Regions from separate parts of the Streptomyces sp. NPDC050509 genome, predicted to be linked through region 2. Evidence: riboswitches for the same ligand, from Rfam matches in the RefSeq annotation. Region 2 holds a riboswitch; each other region holds the start of a gene.
The links. Region 2 has a riboswitch for cobalamin ahead of metE (5-methyltetrahydropteroyltriglutamate--homocysteine S-methyltransferase). Riboswitches for the same ligand answer to the same signal wherever they lie in the genome.

Region 1 (5,265 bases), on a different contig from region 2:
ACCCGGTCGTCCTGCCGCGCTCGGTACGGGCCCGGGAGCGGCGCCCTGCCGCGCCCTCGCCCAGCCCCGGCACGCTCAGCACCTTCGTGCGGAACGGCTCGGCGGACCGTACGGGGGCCTGCTCACCGGCCCCGGCGCGCGGCTGCCCGCCCTCGGGCTGTGTTTCTGGCTGGGCGTCCGTCTCCTGAGGGCCGGGCGTGTCGTCCTGCGCCGGACCGTCCTGCGCGGGCGTGTCGGGGGCCTCGGGGCCGCCGCGCGGCGGCTGCCCGCCCCCGCCTCCGGGCCCGTCGGGGCCGTCGGGATCCGGGTCCTCGCCGTCCTCGTCGCCCTGGAACTCCTCCAGCGTGTCGTCGAGCTTCTCCTCGTCGAGCCCCGGCGCGTCGAAGGGGTTACGGCGCCTGCGGTGCGGCAGCGCCAGCAGCGCCGCCTGCCGTACGTCGTCGGCGGTGACGTCCGTACGCCCCGCCCACGCCGCCAGCGCCGTCGCCGTCCGCGCCATCACGATGTCCGCGCGCATCCCGTCCACCTCGAAGGCGGCGCAGGTCGCGGCTATCTGACGCAGCGCCGTGTCCCCGAGGCGCACGCCCGGCAGCAGCGCGCGCGCCGCGACGATCCGCTCCCGCAGCGCGGTCTCCTCGCCGGCCCAGCGCGCCGCGAACCCGGCCGGGTCGTCGTCGTACGCGAGCCGCCGCCGTACCACCTCCACCCGCAGGTCGGGCTCGCGGGACGCCGCGACCTCCACGGTCAGCCCGAAGCGGTCCAGCAACTGGGGCCGCAGCTCGCCCTCCTCCGGGTTCATCGTCCCGACGAGCAGGAAGCGCGCGGCGTGCCGTACGGAGACGCCCTCGCGCTCGACGTACGAGGCGCCCATGGCCGCCGCGTCCAGCAGCAGGTCCACGAGGTGGTCGTGGAGCAGGTTGACCTCGTCCACGTACAGCACCCCGCGGTGCGCGTCCGCGAGCAGTCCGGGCTCGAACGCCTTCACGCCCTCCGAGAGCGCCCGTTCGATGTCCAGCGCCCCCACGAGCCGGTCCTCGGACGCGCCCACGGGCAGCTCGACCATCCGCGCGGCCCGCGCCTCGCCGGGGACGCTCCCGTGCGGACCGTCCGGATCGTGCGGACCGTCCGGGCAGCGCGGATCCGGCGCGGCCGGGTCGCAACTGAACCGGCACCCCGTCACCACCGGCACCTCGGGCAGCAGGGCGGCCAGCGCCCGTACGGCCGTCGACTTCGCCGTGCCCTTCTCACCCCGTACGAGAACGCCGCCGACCGCCGGACTGACCGCGTTCAGCAGCAGGCCGAGCCGCAGATCGTCCATCCCCACCACGGCGGTGAACGGAAAAGGGGTGCTCATAGGCTGATCGCTCCTTCGAATGACTCATCGATGACCGGACGGCGTCCCACGGTGCTCAGTCCTACGGTGCTCACGGGGCCCCCGGAGGGATGAACGGCAGCCCGGCCGGGGCGCCCTCCTCGATCAGGCGCAGCAGCGCGGCCGTGTCCGCGTGCTCCTCGACGAGGTCAGCGAGCAGATCGAGCTGCTCCTCGCGCAGCGCGCCGAAGCTCGTGTCCGGCGCTGGCACGAACCGCCGGCCGGCCGTCCGCGCCACCTCCGTCAGGAACCGCCGCCGGAACGCGTCGCTCTCCAGCGCCCCGTGCCAGTGCGTGCCCTGGACGGACCCGGCCCGGCAGCCGTCCAGCGCCCGCCCTTCCGAGTCCGTGACAAAAGCGTCCCCGCCGCGCACGTCCGCGACACCGTGATGGATCTCGTACCCCTCGACCCGCTCGCCGAGGGCCACCCCGACCGGCCGCGCGAGGGTCTTCTCCCGCTCGAACCTGACGCGTACGGGCAGCAGTCCGAGCCCGGCCACCTCACCCGCCCGGGACTCCACCTCGTCGTCGATCCGCTCGCCGAGGATCTGGTAGCCGCCGCAGATCCCCAGCACGGGGCGGCCCTCGGCGGCCCGCAGGGCCAGCGCGTCGGCCAGCCCGCGCTCCCGCAGCCACGCCAGCGCCCGCACCGTGCCGCGCGTGCCCGGCACGATCACCAGGTCGGCGTCGGCCAGCTCCTCGGGACGGTCCACGAACCGCACCACGACCCCGGGCTCGGCCGCCAGCGCGTCCACATCGGTGAAGTTCGACATCAGCGGTACGGCGCAGACCGCGATCCGCAGCACGTCCGCGCCGTACGGGGGAGCCACCACCGACTCGCGCACGGCGCCGCGCAGCGAGACCCGCAGACCGTCCTCCTCGTCGATGCCCAGACCGTGCCGGAAGGGCAGCACCCCGAGCGTCGCCCGCCCGGTCAGCCCCCGGAGCATGTCGAGCCCCGGCTCCAGCAGCGAGACATCTCCCCGGAACTTGTTGACGAGATACCCGGCGACCAGCGCCTGGTCCTCGGGGCTCAGCAGCGCGGTCGTCCCGAAGAAGGACGCGAAGACCCCGCCCCGGTCGATGTCCCCGACCACGACCACCGGGAGCCGCGCGGCCCGCGCGATCCCCATGTTCACGATGTCGGTACGACGGAGATTGATCTCGGCCGGGCTGCCCGCGCCCTCGCAGATCACGGCGTCGTACGTGGACCGCAGCTCCTCCAGGCACGCCAGCACGGGCCCGAGCAGTGCCTCCTGCCGTCCCCCGTGGTAGCCCCGGGCGCTCAGCTCCCCGACGGGCTTGCCCATCAGCACCACCTGGCTGCTGCGGTCGCTGCCCGGCTTCAGCAGGACGGGGTTCATCAGCGCGGTCGGCTCCACGCGCGCGGCCTGCGCCTGCATCGCCTGGGCGCGCCCGATCTCGGCGCCCTCGCGTGTCACGAACGAGTTCAGCGACATGTTCTGGCCCTTGAACGGCGCCACCTTCACGCCCCGGCGCACCAGCCAGCGGCAGATCCCCGCCGTGACGACGCTCTTGCCCGCGTCGGAGGTCGTGCCGGCGATCAGCAGCCCTCCGCCGAGCCCGGTGCCGCCGCTGTTCCGGCTCATCCACGCCTCCTGGTGGTCCCGGCCGCGCGCACCGCGCCGTACACGAGGCGGCCCGTGACACAGGCCGCGAGAGCGAGCACGTTGACCCGGCGGGCCAGCCGCACGGCGCGCTCGATGTCCGGGACCCCGACCGGGCGCCCCCTGCCGTTCAGGACGGGCCGGTGCTCCACCCGCCCGCCGTACGTGAGCGTCCCGCCGAGGCGTACGCCCAGGGCCCCGGCGAACGACGCCTCCACCGGGCCCGCGTTGGGGCTCGGATGGCGGTGCGCGTCCTGCCGTACGGCCCGCAGCGCGCCGCGCCTGTCCGCCCCGGCGGCGACGGCCAGCGCGGCGGTCAGCCGGGCCCCCGGCCACCCCACGACATCGTCGAGGCGGGCCGACGCCCAGCCGAACCGGCGGTAACGCTCGCTCTTGTGGCCCACCATCGCGTCCAGCGTGTTCACGGCGCGGAACCCGACGAGCCCCGGCGCCCCGGCGACCGCGCCCCACACCAGGGCGCCCACGACGGCGTCGGAGGTGTTCTCGGCGACGGACTCCACGACGGCGCGCGCTATCTGCGCCTCGTCCAGGGAGTACGGGTCGCGCCCGCACAGATGCGGCAGGCGCCGCCGGGCGCCTTCGAGGTCCCCGGCGGCCAGCGCCGCGCCGACGGCCCGCGCCTCGCGGCCCAGCGAGGTGCCCCCGACCACGGACCAGGTGGCGGCGGCGGTCAGCGCCACGGAGGCGGCGGGGCCGCGGCGTACCGCGGTGGCGGCCAGGGCCGCGGCCCCGGCGGCGCCTCCGGCGCAGAGCGCGGTGTGCAGCGCGCCCCAGCCGCGGTGGTCGTGCCACAGCGCGCGCTCGACGGCCCCGGCGGCCCGCCCGAAGGCGGCCACCGGATGTCCCCGGCGCGGATCGCCGAACAGCCGGTCGCCCAGCAGGCCGAGGGTGGCGCCGTACGCGAAGACCCGCTCGGCGGCAGGGGCGGCTGAACCGCCGCGCGCGGCGGAACCGCAGCCAGGCATGGCGAAGTGTCCTCACTCAGGGTCCGCGCCCCGGTTCGACGTACGTAGTGCGACGGCGAGAGTTCCTGGCTCCTGGAGGCGAGACTCACAGTGACAGTGGCGGGACCGCGCCGGATTCGCACCGGCTTCCTCTACTGCCGTCGTCAATGGCCTCGGAAGTCCACCACGCCGTGCAACACCCGTCAACTCATCCTTGACCTGCGACGGGACAGTGTGCGGAGCCCCACATCGGACCGGTCGGCCGATGCGGGGCTCCTCTGAGGGCCGCTCGTGGGCTCAGGCCACGATGAGACTGATCCCGTACGCGACGGCCCCGACGCAGAGCGCGAAGCACAGGTAGGCGCCGGCGCGGGCCGCGAGGGGTGCGGAGCCGGTGGCGGGGGTGGAGGCGGCGGCCGAGGTGCCGGCCGGGCCCTGGGGGGCCGTGGAACCCCGCTTGGCGAGGCCCACGATGCCGAGGGTGAAGAGGCCCACGAGGGCGACGGTCGCCACGAGGCTGACGCCGAAGACGGAGCCGAGTGCTGCCCAGTCGATGTTCATACGGTCGCTTCCTTACACCGTGGCGGGGCGGGCCGGCTCGCCGGTCTGGCCCGGGGTGGTGGCCGCGGGGGCCGGGATGGTGGTCGAGAGGTCCTGGCCGGGGGCGCCCGCCGGGGGAGGCGGGGTGACGGCCGCGATGGCGGTGGTCACCACTCCGGCCGGCTCGGCGGCGAGGTCGGTGTCCGTGTCGGCGCCGGTCCCGGCGGTGACGTTGGTGTGGTCGACCGGACGGCGGCGCGAGGCGAGCCAGATCCCGGCGGAGCCCGCGACCAGCAGGACCGCGACGACGGCGATGCCCCAGGTGCCCTGGCCGGTCAGGAACTCGGCGCCCGCGGCGACCAGACCGGCGGCCGGCAGCGTCAGCCCCCAGGCGACGAACATCCGGGTGGCGGTGGACCAGCGCACCACTCCGCCCTTGCGGCCGAGCCCGGCGCCCATCACGGCACCGGAGCAGGACTGCGTGGTGGAGAGCGAGAAGCCCAGGTGCGAGGAGGCCAGGATGACCGTCGCTGCGCTGGTCTGGGCGGCGAAGCCCTGCTGCGGCTGGAGGTCGGTGAGGCCGGTGCCCATGGTGCGGATGATGCGCCAGCCGCCGAGGTACGTGCCGAGCGCGATGGCGATCCCGGCGGAGACGATGACCCACAGGGGCGGGTTGGAGCCGGGGGCGAGGACGCCGCCGGTGACCAGGGCGAGCGTGATGACGCCCATGGTCTTCTGCGCGTCGTTGGTGCCGTGGGCCA
Region 2 (5,265 bases):
GTCGTCGATGGCCTGGACGATGTCGCCGAACTCGGCGTAGCACATGTGGGTGTGGATCTGGGTGTCCGGGCGTACGCCGCCGGTGGTGAGGCGGAAGGACTCGGTGGCCCAGTCCAGGTACGCGGCGCGGTCGGCGGCGCGCAGGGGCAGCGTTTCGCGGAGGGCGGGTTCGTCGACCTGGATGACCGAGGTGCCGCCCGCTTCCAGGTCGCCGACCTCGTCGCGCAGGGCGAGGGCGACCTGCCGGGCGGTGTCGCCGAGCGGCTGGTCGTCGCGGACGAAGGACCAGGCGAGCATGGTGACGGGCCCGGTCAGCATGCCCTTGACGGGGCGGTTGGTGAGGGACTGGGCGTACGAGGTCCAGCGCACCGTCATCGGTTCGGGGCGCGAGATGTCGCCGGCCAGCACCGGCGGGCGGACGTAGCGGGTCCCGTAGGACTGCACCCAGCCGTGCCGGGTGGCGAGGTAGCCGGTGAGCTGTTCGGCGAAGTACTGCACCATGTCGTTGCGTTCGGGTTCGCCGTGGACCAGGACGTCGATCCCGGTCTTCTCCTGGAAGGAGATGACCTCGCCGATCTCGGCGCTGATGCGCTCCTCGTAACCGGCCGTGTCGATCCGGCCCGCGCGCAGGTCGGCGCGGGCGGTGCGCAACTCGTCGGTCTGCGGGAACGAGCCGATGGTCGTCGTCGGCAGCAGCGGCAGCGCGAGGTGGGCGCGCTGGGCGGCGGCGCGCTCGGGGTACGGCTGCGAGCGGCGGCCGTCGGCGTCGGTGACGGCGGCGGTCCTGGCCCGTACGGCCGGGTCGTGGGTGAGCGCCGAGTTCGTACGGGAGGCGAGGTCGGCGCGGTTGGCGGCGATCTCCGCGGCGATGGCGTCGGTGCCCTGGGCCAGCCCCGTGGCCAGGGTGACGATCTCGGCGGTCTTCTGCCGGGCGAAGGCGAGCCAGCGCAGGACGCCCGGGTCGATGTCGCGTTCGGCGGCGGTGTCGAGCGGTACGTGCAGCAGGGAGCAGGACGCGGCCACGTCGACCCGGTCGGCCAGGCCGAGGAGCGTCCCCAGGGTGGCGAGGGACTTCTCGTAGTCGTTGATCCAGATGTTGCGGCCGTTGACGACGCCCGCGACGAGCCGCTTGCCGGGGAGTCCACCGGCGGCGGCGAGGTCTTCGAGGTTGGCGGCGCCGGCGTCGGTGAAGTCCAGCGCCAGGCCCTCGACGGGGGCCTTCGCCAGGACGGGCAGGGCGTCGCCGAGCCGGTCGAAGTAGGAGGCGACCAGGAGCTTGGGCCGGTCGGCCGCCCCGCCGAGGTCGCGGTAGGCGCGGGCGGCGGCGTTCAGCTCGGCGCGCGTACGGTCCTGGACGAGCGCGGGCTCGTCGAGCTGCACCCACTCGGCGCCTGCGGCGCGCAGGTCGGCGAGGACCTCGGCGTAGACGGGCAGCAGCCTGTCCAGCAGGGTCAGCGGCTCGAAGTCGGCGGCCACGCCGGGGGCGGGCTTGGAGAGCAGGAGATACGTGACGGGGCCGACGAGGACCGGGCGGGCGGTGTGCCCGAGCGTGAGGGCCTGCGTCAGCTCGGCGACCTGCCGGGTGGAGTCGGCGGTGAAGACGGTGTCGGGGCCGAGCTCGGGGACGAGGTAGTGGTAGTTCGTGTCGAACCACTTCGTCATCTCCAGCGGCGCCACGTCCTTGGTGCCGCGGGCCATCGCGAAGTAGCCGTCGAGCGCGTCGGCCGTGACGGCCGCACGGTGCCGCTCGGGTACGGCGCCGACCATGACGCTGGTGTCCAGGACGTGGTCGTAGTACGAGAAGTCGCCGGTCGGCACCTCGTGGACGCCGGCGTCGGCCATCTGCCGCCAGTTCGCCCGGCGCAGACCTGCCGCCGTCTCCCGGAGGGCTTCCGCGGTGACGCGGCCCTTCCAGTACCCCTCGACGGCCTTCTTCAGTTCCCGGTTCGGGCCCTGGCGGGGGTAGCCGTACACGGTGGCTCGTGCTGCCGCGGCTGCGGACTTCGGTGTCACGGAAATCTCCTTCGCGAGATGACTCCTGAACATCCCGGGGACGGGACGCGGGCGCGAAGGGGTGACGGGACCCGACGATCGGTGCGGCGCCTCGGGCGCGCTCGTCCGTCCGGTATGTACGCCGACCCGCCCACGAGGTCACCGGGATATCCGTACGCGAACGGTCGCGTACGGGCAACGGGCAGGTCTTCGGACTCGCGGGCACATCTGCCGAGGCAGACACCTACTGGCCGTCGCTTCCCGGATCCGTGCGGATCCAGTGCGTATGACGGCGGTCGTTCCCGCTCACCGCTGCGGGGCAGTCCCGGATTCCCACCGGGTTCCCTCTTACGACGCGTCTGCCTGGAGGGCAGGGCGAACCAGCTGCACGCGCCACGATAGAGCGTGGACGCCTCCGTGGACCAACCTTGGCCGAACTTGTTCACATTCCGCAGACGCTAGGAAGCTCCGACCTGCGGGGGTGTCATCCGCTTCCGGGCTGCGGGGCGGGCGTCTCCGCGAAGATCCAGCGGTTGGCCGCCAGCGGGTCGTCCGGTTCGGGGAAGGGGCCGTGGTCGTGGAGGCGGGTGAAGTCGTACGGGGAGCGGACCGAGACCGACCAGCCCCGCCGGGCGAGTGCGGCGGCCGAGGCGGGGCGCGGCTCCGGGTCGAAGAGGGCCGGCAGGTCGAGGCCGATCTGCTCCCTCGCCGTGGTGTAGAGGGGGTGGGCGCGCACCTTCGCCCCCTCCACCTCCTTGATCTCGTACGCCAGTGTGCTCCCGGCCGTGCTCAGCCCGGCCACCGTCGCGATGAGGTGCCGCTCGGCCGCCGCCGGGAGGTAGAGCAGCAGCCCCTCGGCGAGCCAGGCGGTCGGTACGGCCGGGTCGAAGCCCGCGTCGATCAGCGCGTCGCCCCAGTCGAACCGGAGGTCGGCCGCGAGCGGTCTGCGGTCGGCCGTGGGGACGGCCCCCGCCCGGTCGAGCACCGCCTGTTTGAAGGCGAGCATCTCCGCGGTGTCGACCTCGTGGATCACGCAGCCGGGCGGCCAGCCGAGCCGGAACGCCCGGGAGTCCAGGCCCGCGCCCAGCAGCACCACCTGGCGCACGCCCGCCTCCACCGTACGGAGCAGATGGTCGTCCAGGACCCGGGTGCGTACGGCGAAGTAGCGGCCGAGCCGTTCCCAGAACGGGTTCGTGTGTCCCCCGGGCACCTGGTCCGCCCGGACCGGCCAGCCGGCCGAGGCCGGTGCCGCCCGGACGAAGTGCTCCGCGAACTCGTCCCGCGCCAGGGGGGCGGGCCGGTGGGTCTCGATGGCCCGCGCGGCGGCCACCATGAGGGCGGTCAGGCCCACGCCGCCCGCCGTGTCGGGGTCCCGTTCCGGGGCCGTGCCGTCGAGGGACGGGGTCACAGAGCCACGCCCGCGGTCAGGTGGTCCCCGGCGATGCCGGCCTTCTCGGGGCGGTAGTACTCCCTGATGGCCTCCGCCCAGGCGTCCACCCCGACGCGGTCGTCGTCCGTGGGCCCCAGGGCGTCGAACAGCGCCTCGATGTTGGCCTGTTGGAAGCCGACGGCTGTCAACACGGCCATGAAGGCGGGGCGCGCGACGAGTCCGTCGTCCTCCGGCGAGCCGAGCGCGCTCATCGCGCGGGCGAACGCGTCGCTCGCCGCGTCGAACCGCGCCGGATTCAGCACACAGGCGGTGAACTCCTCCTGGCTGACCCGTCCGTCGCCGTCGGCGTCCAGCTCGGTGACGAGCGTCGTCCAGAACCGGCGGAAGGCGTCGAGCATCGCCTGCTTCCTGGCGCCACCGGCCGTGGGGACCGCCGAGACCACGCGGCTCCCCATCAACGCGAAGTCGTCGGCCTCCAGCAGGCCGTTCCCGTCCGCGTCGAACAGGGAGAAGACGAGCTGGACACGGTTGGTCGCCTCGACGGTACGCATGGCGCTCACCTCTGCTTTCCGGGCTTCCGGGTCTTCCGGGCTTCCGGGTCGTTGGGCCGCTGTCCCCTCACTATCCGGTCGGCGTGGGGGCGGCGGTCGGGAAAGGCCGTCGCGTGCACACGAACGAGGGCAATACGCGGGCCGGTGCATGAAAGGCCGCGGTCCTGGAAAGCGAAGGCGTTCCGCCGGTCCGGCCTCGTCCGGCCTTGTCCATTGGCGTCCGTCGGCGTCCGGTTCTCCGCACGTAGCATGGGGTGGGCGGGCCACCCGCTCCGCCGGGGGACGGACACGTCCCCTCCCGCCCGTCCCGAAAGACGTCCCCCATGGCATCACGCACCCTGCTCGCGGATCCGGCCTTTCTCGCGTTCTGGGAGGAGCGCCATGTGTGCCTGCTGGCCACCCGCCGCCCCGACGGCACCCCGCATCTGGTGCCCGTAGGGGTGACCTACGATCCGTCGGCCGGTATCGCCCGCGTCATCACCGGCGGTGCGACGGCGAAGGCCCGGAACGTCATCGCGGCGGGGCCTGACGCGTACGTCGCGGTCAGCCAGTTCGACGGAGCACGGTGGGCCACGCTCGAAGGGACCGCCGTGGTCAACCGCGACCCGGAAGCGGTCGCCGAGGCGGAACGGCGCTACACCCGGCGCTACAAGCCGCCCCGCGTCAACCCGGAGCGGGTGGCGATCGAGATCACCGTGACCCGGGCCATGGGAAGGGTCTGAGGCTTCCTGGGGTCAGAGCGGGAGCGTGATGCAGATGCTCTTGCCTCCGCCGTCCCCGTCCTGGCGTACGACCGCGGAGCCCGCGAGGCTGGACGTGAGTTCGACGACGGTGGCCAGCCCCTTGTTGCCGGTGTCCGTGCCGGTCGTGGTACGCAGGGAGGGCTGATAGGGGTGGCGGTCGTGGACGGCGAACACGAGGGTGTCGTGGCCGGCCGCGTAGCTGACGGTGAGGCTGGGGGAGACGGACGCGGCGTGCCTGACGCTGTTGGTGACCAGTTCGCTCAGGATCAACAGGGCCGCGTCGACGGTGGGATGGTGCGGGCTGATGCCCCACTCGGCCAGCAACTGCTGGGTGGTCTCGCGTGCCGTCCGTACGGCCGCGGGCTTGGCGGGGAGCGTCAGCACATGGCGGTGGGGCAGCGGGGCGATGCGCCGGGTCATCGCGCGGAGACCTCGGATTCCCGTAGTTCTTCCAGGAGTTGGTGCTGACCGGCCAGCATCTCGGTCAGGATCCGCCGCGCGGCCCGCAGCAGTTCCGCGACGTCTCCGCCCGCCAGTTCGTAGACGACGGTCGGGCCCTCGCGGCTGGAGGTGACGATCCCGGAGCGGC
Region 3 (5,265 bases), on a different contig from region 2:
CAGGGCGCGAGGACGGGGGCGAAGCGCTGGAGCACGTCCCTGAGCTGGTCGTCCGGGCGGTCGCTGTAGATGTACGCGCCGGCCCAGATCTCGCGGCGGCGCAGCAGTCCGCGGTCGCGGGAGAGCATCACCCGGCTTTCGGCGGCGGAGAGCGTGGCCAGGGCCGGGTCGCCCAGGTCCTCGCTCTCGTACGCCGCGTCGACGCCCAGCAGCCGCAGCCGGCGCGCGAGGGTGCCGAGGTGGACGTCGAGGAGGAAGCGCAGGGGCGCGCCGGGCACGGTCTGCGGCCGGGGCACGGACCGTACGTCCACGGACTCGCCCGCGGCCGGGATGTGCGAGAAGGGCACCTCGCGGCCGTCGACCAGCAGCGGTCCCGCCTCGGTGAGCGGGATGCCGAGGGATTCGACGGCGTGGCCGAGGGTGGACGAGCCGTCGGTGCGCAGGGCCGTACGTCCCGCACGGCGCTCGGCCGCGACGAAGAGGCGCAGTTCGGGGGCGATGGCGATCTGGATCTCCGGTCCGTTCACGCCGTCAGGATGCCACCGCGCGACCGGGCGGGCCAGGCATTTCCCGGCCGTGCGGGGGAGAGAGGAGGAGCCCCTGTTCGTACACCCGCGTCCCGTCCCGGGTCTGGTGCCGGAAGCCGCCGCGTCAGCGGGCGTACGCCGTGGGCGGGACCCCTACCGTCGCGGTGAAGTCCCGGACGAGGTGCGCCTGGTCGCTGTAGCCGAGGTCGGCGGCGAGCGCGGGCCAGTCGACGGCGCCCGACTCCGCGCGCTCCAGGGCCTCGTGGATGCGGTAGCGCAGGATGACCCACTTGGGGCCCACGCCCACGTACGCGGCGAAGAGGCGTTGCAGCGAGCGCGCCGAGACGCCCTCCTCCTCGGTGAGGCGGGCGACGCGCCGGATCGTACGGTCCGTCCTGATCCGGTCGACGAGGGCCATGGCGTGCAGGGCCTGCGGGTCGGGGCGCGGTGCGAGGCCCAGCAGGTGGGTGTCGAGCGCGGCCACCCGCGCGTCCTCGTCGTCCGGGTCCAGGATCGCCGCGATGTCCGCGTCCGCCGTGGGCAGGACGTCGGCGACCGGGACCCGGCGCCCCGTCCACTCCGCGACGGGCCGGTGCGGCGCGAAGGGCCGGAAGCCGCCCGGCCGGAACTGGACCCCGCACACCCGGCCGCGGCCCGCCAGCTTCTGCGTGAACAGCTCCAGGCCGACGCCCGCGACCTCCCCGTGCGGGGCGAGGGTGCCGGAGCGCTGGAACACCACGTTCACCGAGGGGTGCGGCACCACGTGGGAGACGTACGGCTGCTCCAGGTCCCAGTCGATCAGCCAGTAGTGCTCCAGATACGGCCGCAGCGCCGGAGCGGGCTCGCGGCGGCGGAACCGTACGCGCGCGAAGAGTCCGGGGGCGTCGACGATGCCCCGGGTGTCACGCCGTGGACCAGCCATGGCCGGATCCTATGTCGCGTTTGTTCACGTGTCGCGTTTGTTCAAGACGCACGGTCCGGCCGTCCCTACGGTCGGAGCCATGAGCGACAAGACCGGCATCGACAAGACCGACACCAAGAGGGACACCAAGATCAGCGCGCTGTTGCGGGTGGCCGCGGACCGTGCCCTCCCCGTCGTCCGTGGCATCGGCGACGACCAGCTCGGCGCGCCGACGCCGTGCGCCGAATACGACGTGCACGCCCTCGCGGACCATCTCTTCCAGGTCGTCGTGAACTTCCAGGCGCTCGCCGCGAAGCGGGACGCCGACTTCGGCGCCGCCCCCGAGCATCTCGCGGGGCAGTGGCGTGAGCGGTTCGCCGCGGAGACGGTGCGGCTCGTCGACGCCTGGGACGCGCCGGGCGCCGAGGAGGGCACGTCGGGGGCGATGGGGCTGCCGGCCAGGACGGTCGGCTCGATGGTGCTCGGGGACCTGACGGTGCACGCGTGGGATCTGGCGCGGGCGACGGGGCAGCCGTACGAGCCGGACGCGTCGCTCGTCGGGGTGCTGGTCGCGGAGTTCGGGGCGCTGGCGCCGACGGCCCGGAAGATGGGGGTGTTCGGGGAGCCGGTGGCGGTGGCGGAGGACGCCGCCGCGTTCGACGTACTGCTGGCGCTGACCGGACGCGACCCCTACTGGACGTCGCCGCGAGGCTGAGGGTTCGGCGTCCGTAAGGCGGGCACACGGTCGACGAGTACCACTTTCGCACTTTCGGCAGTAATGGGCGAAGAGGAGGGGACATGGAGATATCCGGCATTTTCGTCGCCATCGTCGTCGGCATCGTCATCGGTGTGCTCGGACGGCTCGTGGTGCCCGGGCGCCAGCGCATCGGGATGCTGTGGACCATCGCCGTGGGTATCGTCGCGGCGCTGGTCGGTACGTTCGTCGCGGCGGCGTTCGGCGTCGCGGACACCAGGGGCTTCGACTGGATCGAGCTGGTCATCCAGGTCGGCCTGGCGGCCGTGGGTGTGGCCGCGCTGGACCGCGCCAAGGGCCGCGGCTGACCCCCGGAGCCGCTGCCCCCCGGAGCCGCTGACCCCCGGATCCGCTGAGCCTCAGATCGGCTGACCTTCGGATCGGTCGGCCCTCAGGTCCGCCGGCCCTCAGATCTCCTGTCCGGACTCCTCGCCGGTGAGCGGGCCGCCGGTGAGCGGACGGCCGCCGAGCAGGTTCCAGCGGCCGTCCCGCCCGGTGAGTTCGGTGACGGTCAGCGGCCGTACGTCGAACCGCCAGAACGCCCCGGCGGGCGCGCCGAGGGCGTGGACGGCGGCGGCGCGGACGAGGTCCGGTTCGGTCACGGCGACCACCCGGGGCGTGCCGGGGTCCAGCGCGTCGAGCCACCGGCCGACGCGGGCGTACAGCGCGAGCAGGGACTCCCCGCCGTGCGGCGCGGCGGCCGGGTCGGTGAGCCAGGTGCTCACCGACCGCGGTTCCTCGGCGGCGACCTCGTCGAGGGTCCTGCCCTGCCAGCGGCCCATCGCCCACGGCGCGAGGTCGGTCAGCGGCCGGGCGTCCAGGCCGAGCAGGCCGGCGGTCGTACGGCAGCGGGGCGAGGGCGAGACGTACACGGCGGACGGGCGGGCGGTACGGAGGAAGTCCTCCCGTACGGCTTCGGTCCGACGCACCCCGGCGGCGTCCACCGCGCTCCCCGGCCCGGTCCCGGGGGTGCCGGGCGCCTCCGGTTGCTCGGGTTCCTGGGGTTCCTCGCCGAAGCGGGCCGCGCGCAGGGCCGGTCCCATGGCGGGTGAGATGAGCAGGACGCGGATCGTCATGACAAGGCCCCCTTGGCCCGTCTGCCGGTTCGCGGTACCTTCACGTCGATATCCACGACGGCGAGACGGAAGTCCGGTGAGATTCCGGCACGGTCGCGCCACTGTATGCCGGGTGCCGGCCGCGTCACCACGCGGCGGGGGTCCGGTGAGTCAGACCCGAAGGCCGTCGTTCGAGCTCCATGCAACGGGACGCGAGTTCCCCAAGGAGGATGTGCCATGGCTCAGTCCATAGCGCCCACGACCACGGCCGTTTCGCCCACCTCGTCCACCGCCGCCGTTCCGGCTCCGCTTCCGCTGCGCGCCGTTCTGCCGTGGGCGGTCTTCGTCGGCACCCTGATGCTGGTGCTGCTCTACTTCGTCGGCGCCGAGCAGGGCGCGACGTCGGTGATCTCCGGTGCCGGTGTGCACGAGTGGGTGCACGACGGCCGTCATCTCCTCGGCTTCCCCTGCCACTGACCTGACGGCGACCACGGAGCACGGAGATAACGGAGATATACGCGCATGCATGCCTCCACCGTCAGAAACCTCCTGGTCCGCGGCATGGTCGCGGGCGTGCTGGCAGGGCTTCTCGCCTTCACGCTGGCCTATTTCGCGGGTGAGCCGTCCGTACGGGACTCCATCGCGCAGGAGGAGGCCCGGTCCGCCCCGGCGCATCAGCACGGCGCGGCGGGGGACTCCGCCGCGGCCGAGGAGGAAGAGGAGGAACTGGTCAGCAGGCCGGTCCAGTCGACGTTCGGGCTCGCCACCGGCGTGCTGGTGTACGGGGTGGCCCTGGGCGGTATCGCCTCGCTGGTCTTCGCCGTGAGCCTGGGCAGGATCGGCCGGTTCGGTCCGCGGGCGACCGCCGCGCTGGTCGCGGGGGCCGCCTTCACCACCGTCTATCTGGTGCCGTTCCTGAAGTATCCGGCGGCGCCGCCCGCCGTCGGCAGCCCGGACACCATCGGGAAACGCACCACGCTGTTCTTCCTGATGATCCTGCTCAGCGTGTTGCTGGCGGTCGCCGCCGTCATCGCGGGCAGACGGCTGGCGCCGCGGCTCGGCAACTGGAACGCGTCGCTCGTCGCGGGAGGCGGTTACGTGGCCGCCGTGGCCCTCGCGTGTCTGGTGCTGCCCGCCAACACCGACGCCGTTCCCGCGTCCTTCCCCGCCGCGCTGCTGTGGGAGTTCCGGCTCGCGTCGCTCGGTGTGCAGGCGCTGCTGTGGACGGCCTTCGGGCTGATCTTCGGGGCGCTGGCCGAGAAGGCGCTCCGGCCGCGGACGGATCCCGCTTCGGCTTCTGCTTCGGCTTCGTCTTCCGCTTCGGCTTCCGAAGGGGTCGGCGCGGGGGCCGTGGGGGAGGTCAGTCGCTGACGCCCACCACGTGGCGGACCGTCTCCGGCGCCGCCATGAAGTCCAGCATGGCGCGGGCGACGTCCGCGCGGGAGACGGTACGGGCGCTGCTGGCGGGCATCGCGCCACCGGGTCCCGGAGCACTTGTCGCGGGGCCCGTCGCGGGGCCAGGGGTGGGCGGACAGTAGAGTGCGAGGTCGGTCTTCTCCCAGTTCAGAGGTGTACGGCAGTGAGTGTCCCGCCCCCTGATGCGCCATCGCCCCCGTCCCCGCCCGGCATGCCGGTGACCGTGGTCGGGATCGGCGCTGACGGCTGGGCCGGGCTCTCCGGCGACGCCAGGGACGCCCTGCGCGGCGCGGACGTGGTGATCGGCGGCGGCCGGCAGCTCGGCCTGCTGCCGCAGAGCGAGTGCGCGGGGGAGCGGGTGGCGTGGCCGTCCCCGCTGCGCCCCGCCGTGCCCGGCCTGCTCGCCGCGCACGCCGGGCGCCGTATCGCGGTGCTGGCCAGCGGGGATCCGATGTTCTACGGGATCGGGCGGGCGCTCGGCGAGGTCGTCGGCGCCGCCGCGCTGCGGGTGGTGCCGCATCCGTCGTCCGTCTCGTACGCCTGCGGCAGGCTCGGCTGGCCGGTGGAGGACACGGAGGTCGTCACGCTCGTCGGCCGTCCCGCCGACCGGCT

Region 1: linked by a shared signal. The riboswitch ahead of ACIBJC_RS30450 (cobalamin biosynthesis protein) and the one ahead of metE (5-methyltetrahydropteroyltriglutamate--homocysteine S-methyltransferase) in region 2 are both predicted to bind cobalamin.
Region 3: linked by a shared signal. The riboswitch ahead of ACIBJC_RS09365 (CbtB-domain containing protein) and the one ahead of metE (5-methyltetrahydropteroyltriglutamate--homocysteine S-methyltransferase) in region 2 are both predicted to bind cobalamin.

What each region holds. Positions count from the first base shown of each region.
Region 1 is NZ_JBITHL010000012.1:60,050-65,314, reverse strand. Features, by position in the region: gene ACIBJC_RS30460 (putative cobaltochelatase) at 1-1,354, opposite strand, end outside; gene ACIBJC_RS30455 (cobyric acid synthase) at 1,425-2,981, opposite strand; gene ACIBJC_RS30450 (cobalamin biosynthesis protein) at 2,978-3,985, opposite strand; cobalamin riboswitch at 4,022-4,142, opposite strand; gene ACIBJC_RS30445 (hypothetical protein) at 4,262-4,525, opposite strand; gene ACIBJC_RS30440 (anion permease) at 4,538-5,265, opposite strand, start outside.
Region 2 is NZ_JBITHL010000021.1:35,234-40,498, forward strand. Features, by position in the region: gene metE (5-methyltetrahydropteroyltriglutamate--homocysteine S-methyltransferase) at 1-2,013, opposite strand, end outside; cobalamin riboswitch at 2,176-2,374, opposite strand; gene ACIBJC_RS37280 (SAM-dependent methyltransferase) at 2,477-3,325, opposite strand; gene ACIBJC_RS37285 (EF-hand domain-containing protein) at 3,397-3,933, opposite strand; gene ACIBJC_RS37290 (pyridoxamine 5'-phosphate oxidase family protein) at 4,257-4,655, shown strand; gene ACIBJC_RS37295 (ATP-binding protein) at 4,668-5,096, opposite strand; gene ACIBJC_RS37300 (ArsR/SmtB family transcription factor) at 5,093-5,265, opposite strand, start outside.
Region 3 is NZ_JBITHL010000003.1:48,808-54,072, forward strand. Features, by position in the region: gene ACIBJC_RS09340 (Mut7-C RNAse domain-containing protein) at 1-527, opposite strand, end outside; gene ACIBJC_RS09345 (DUF6597 domain-containing transcriptional factor) at 652-1,449, opposite strand; gene ACIBJC_RS09350 (TIGR03086 family metal-binding protein) at 1,529-2,143, shown strand; gene ACIBJC_RS09355 (GlsB/YeaQ/YmgE family stress response membrane protein) at 2,227-2,490, shown strand; gene ACIBJC_RS09360 (histidine phosphatase family protein) at 2,590-3,258, opposite strand; cobalamin riboswitch at 3,280-3,437, shown strand; gene ACIBJC_RS09365 (CbtB-domain containing protein) at 3,475-3,714, shown strand; gene ACIBJC_RS09370 (CbtA family protein) at 3,760-4,608, shown strand; gene cbiE (precorrin-6y C5,15-methyltransferase (decarboxylating) subunit CbiE) at 4,865-5,265, shown strand, end outside.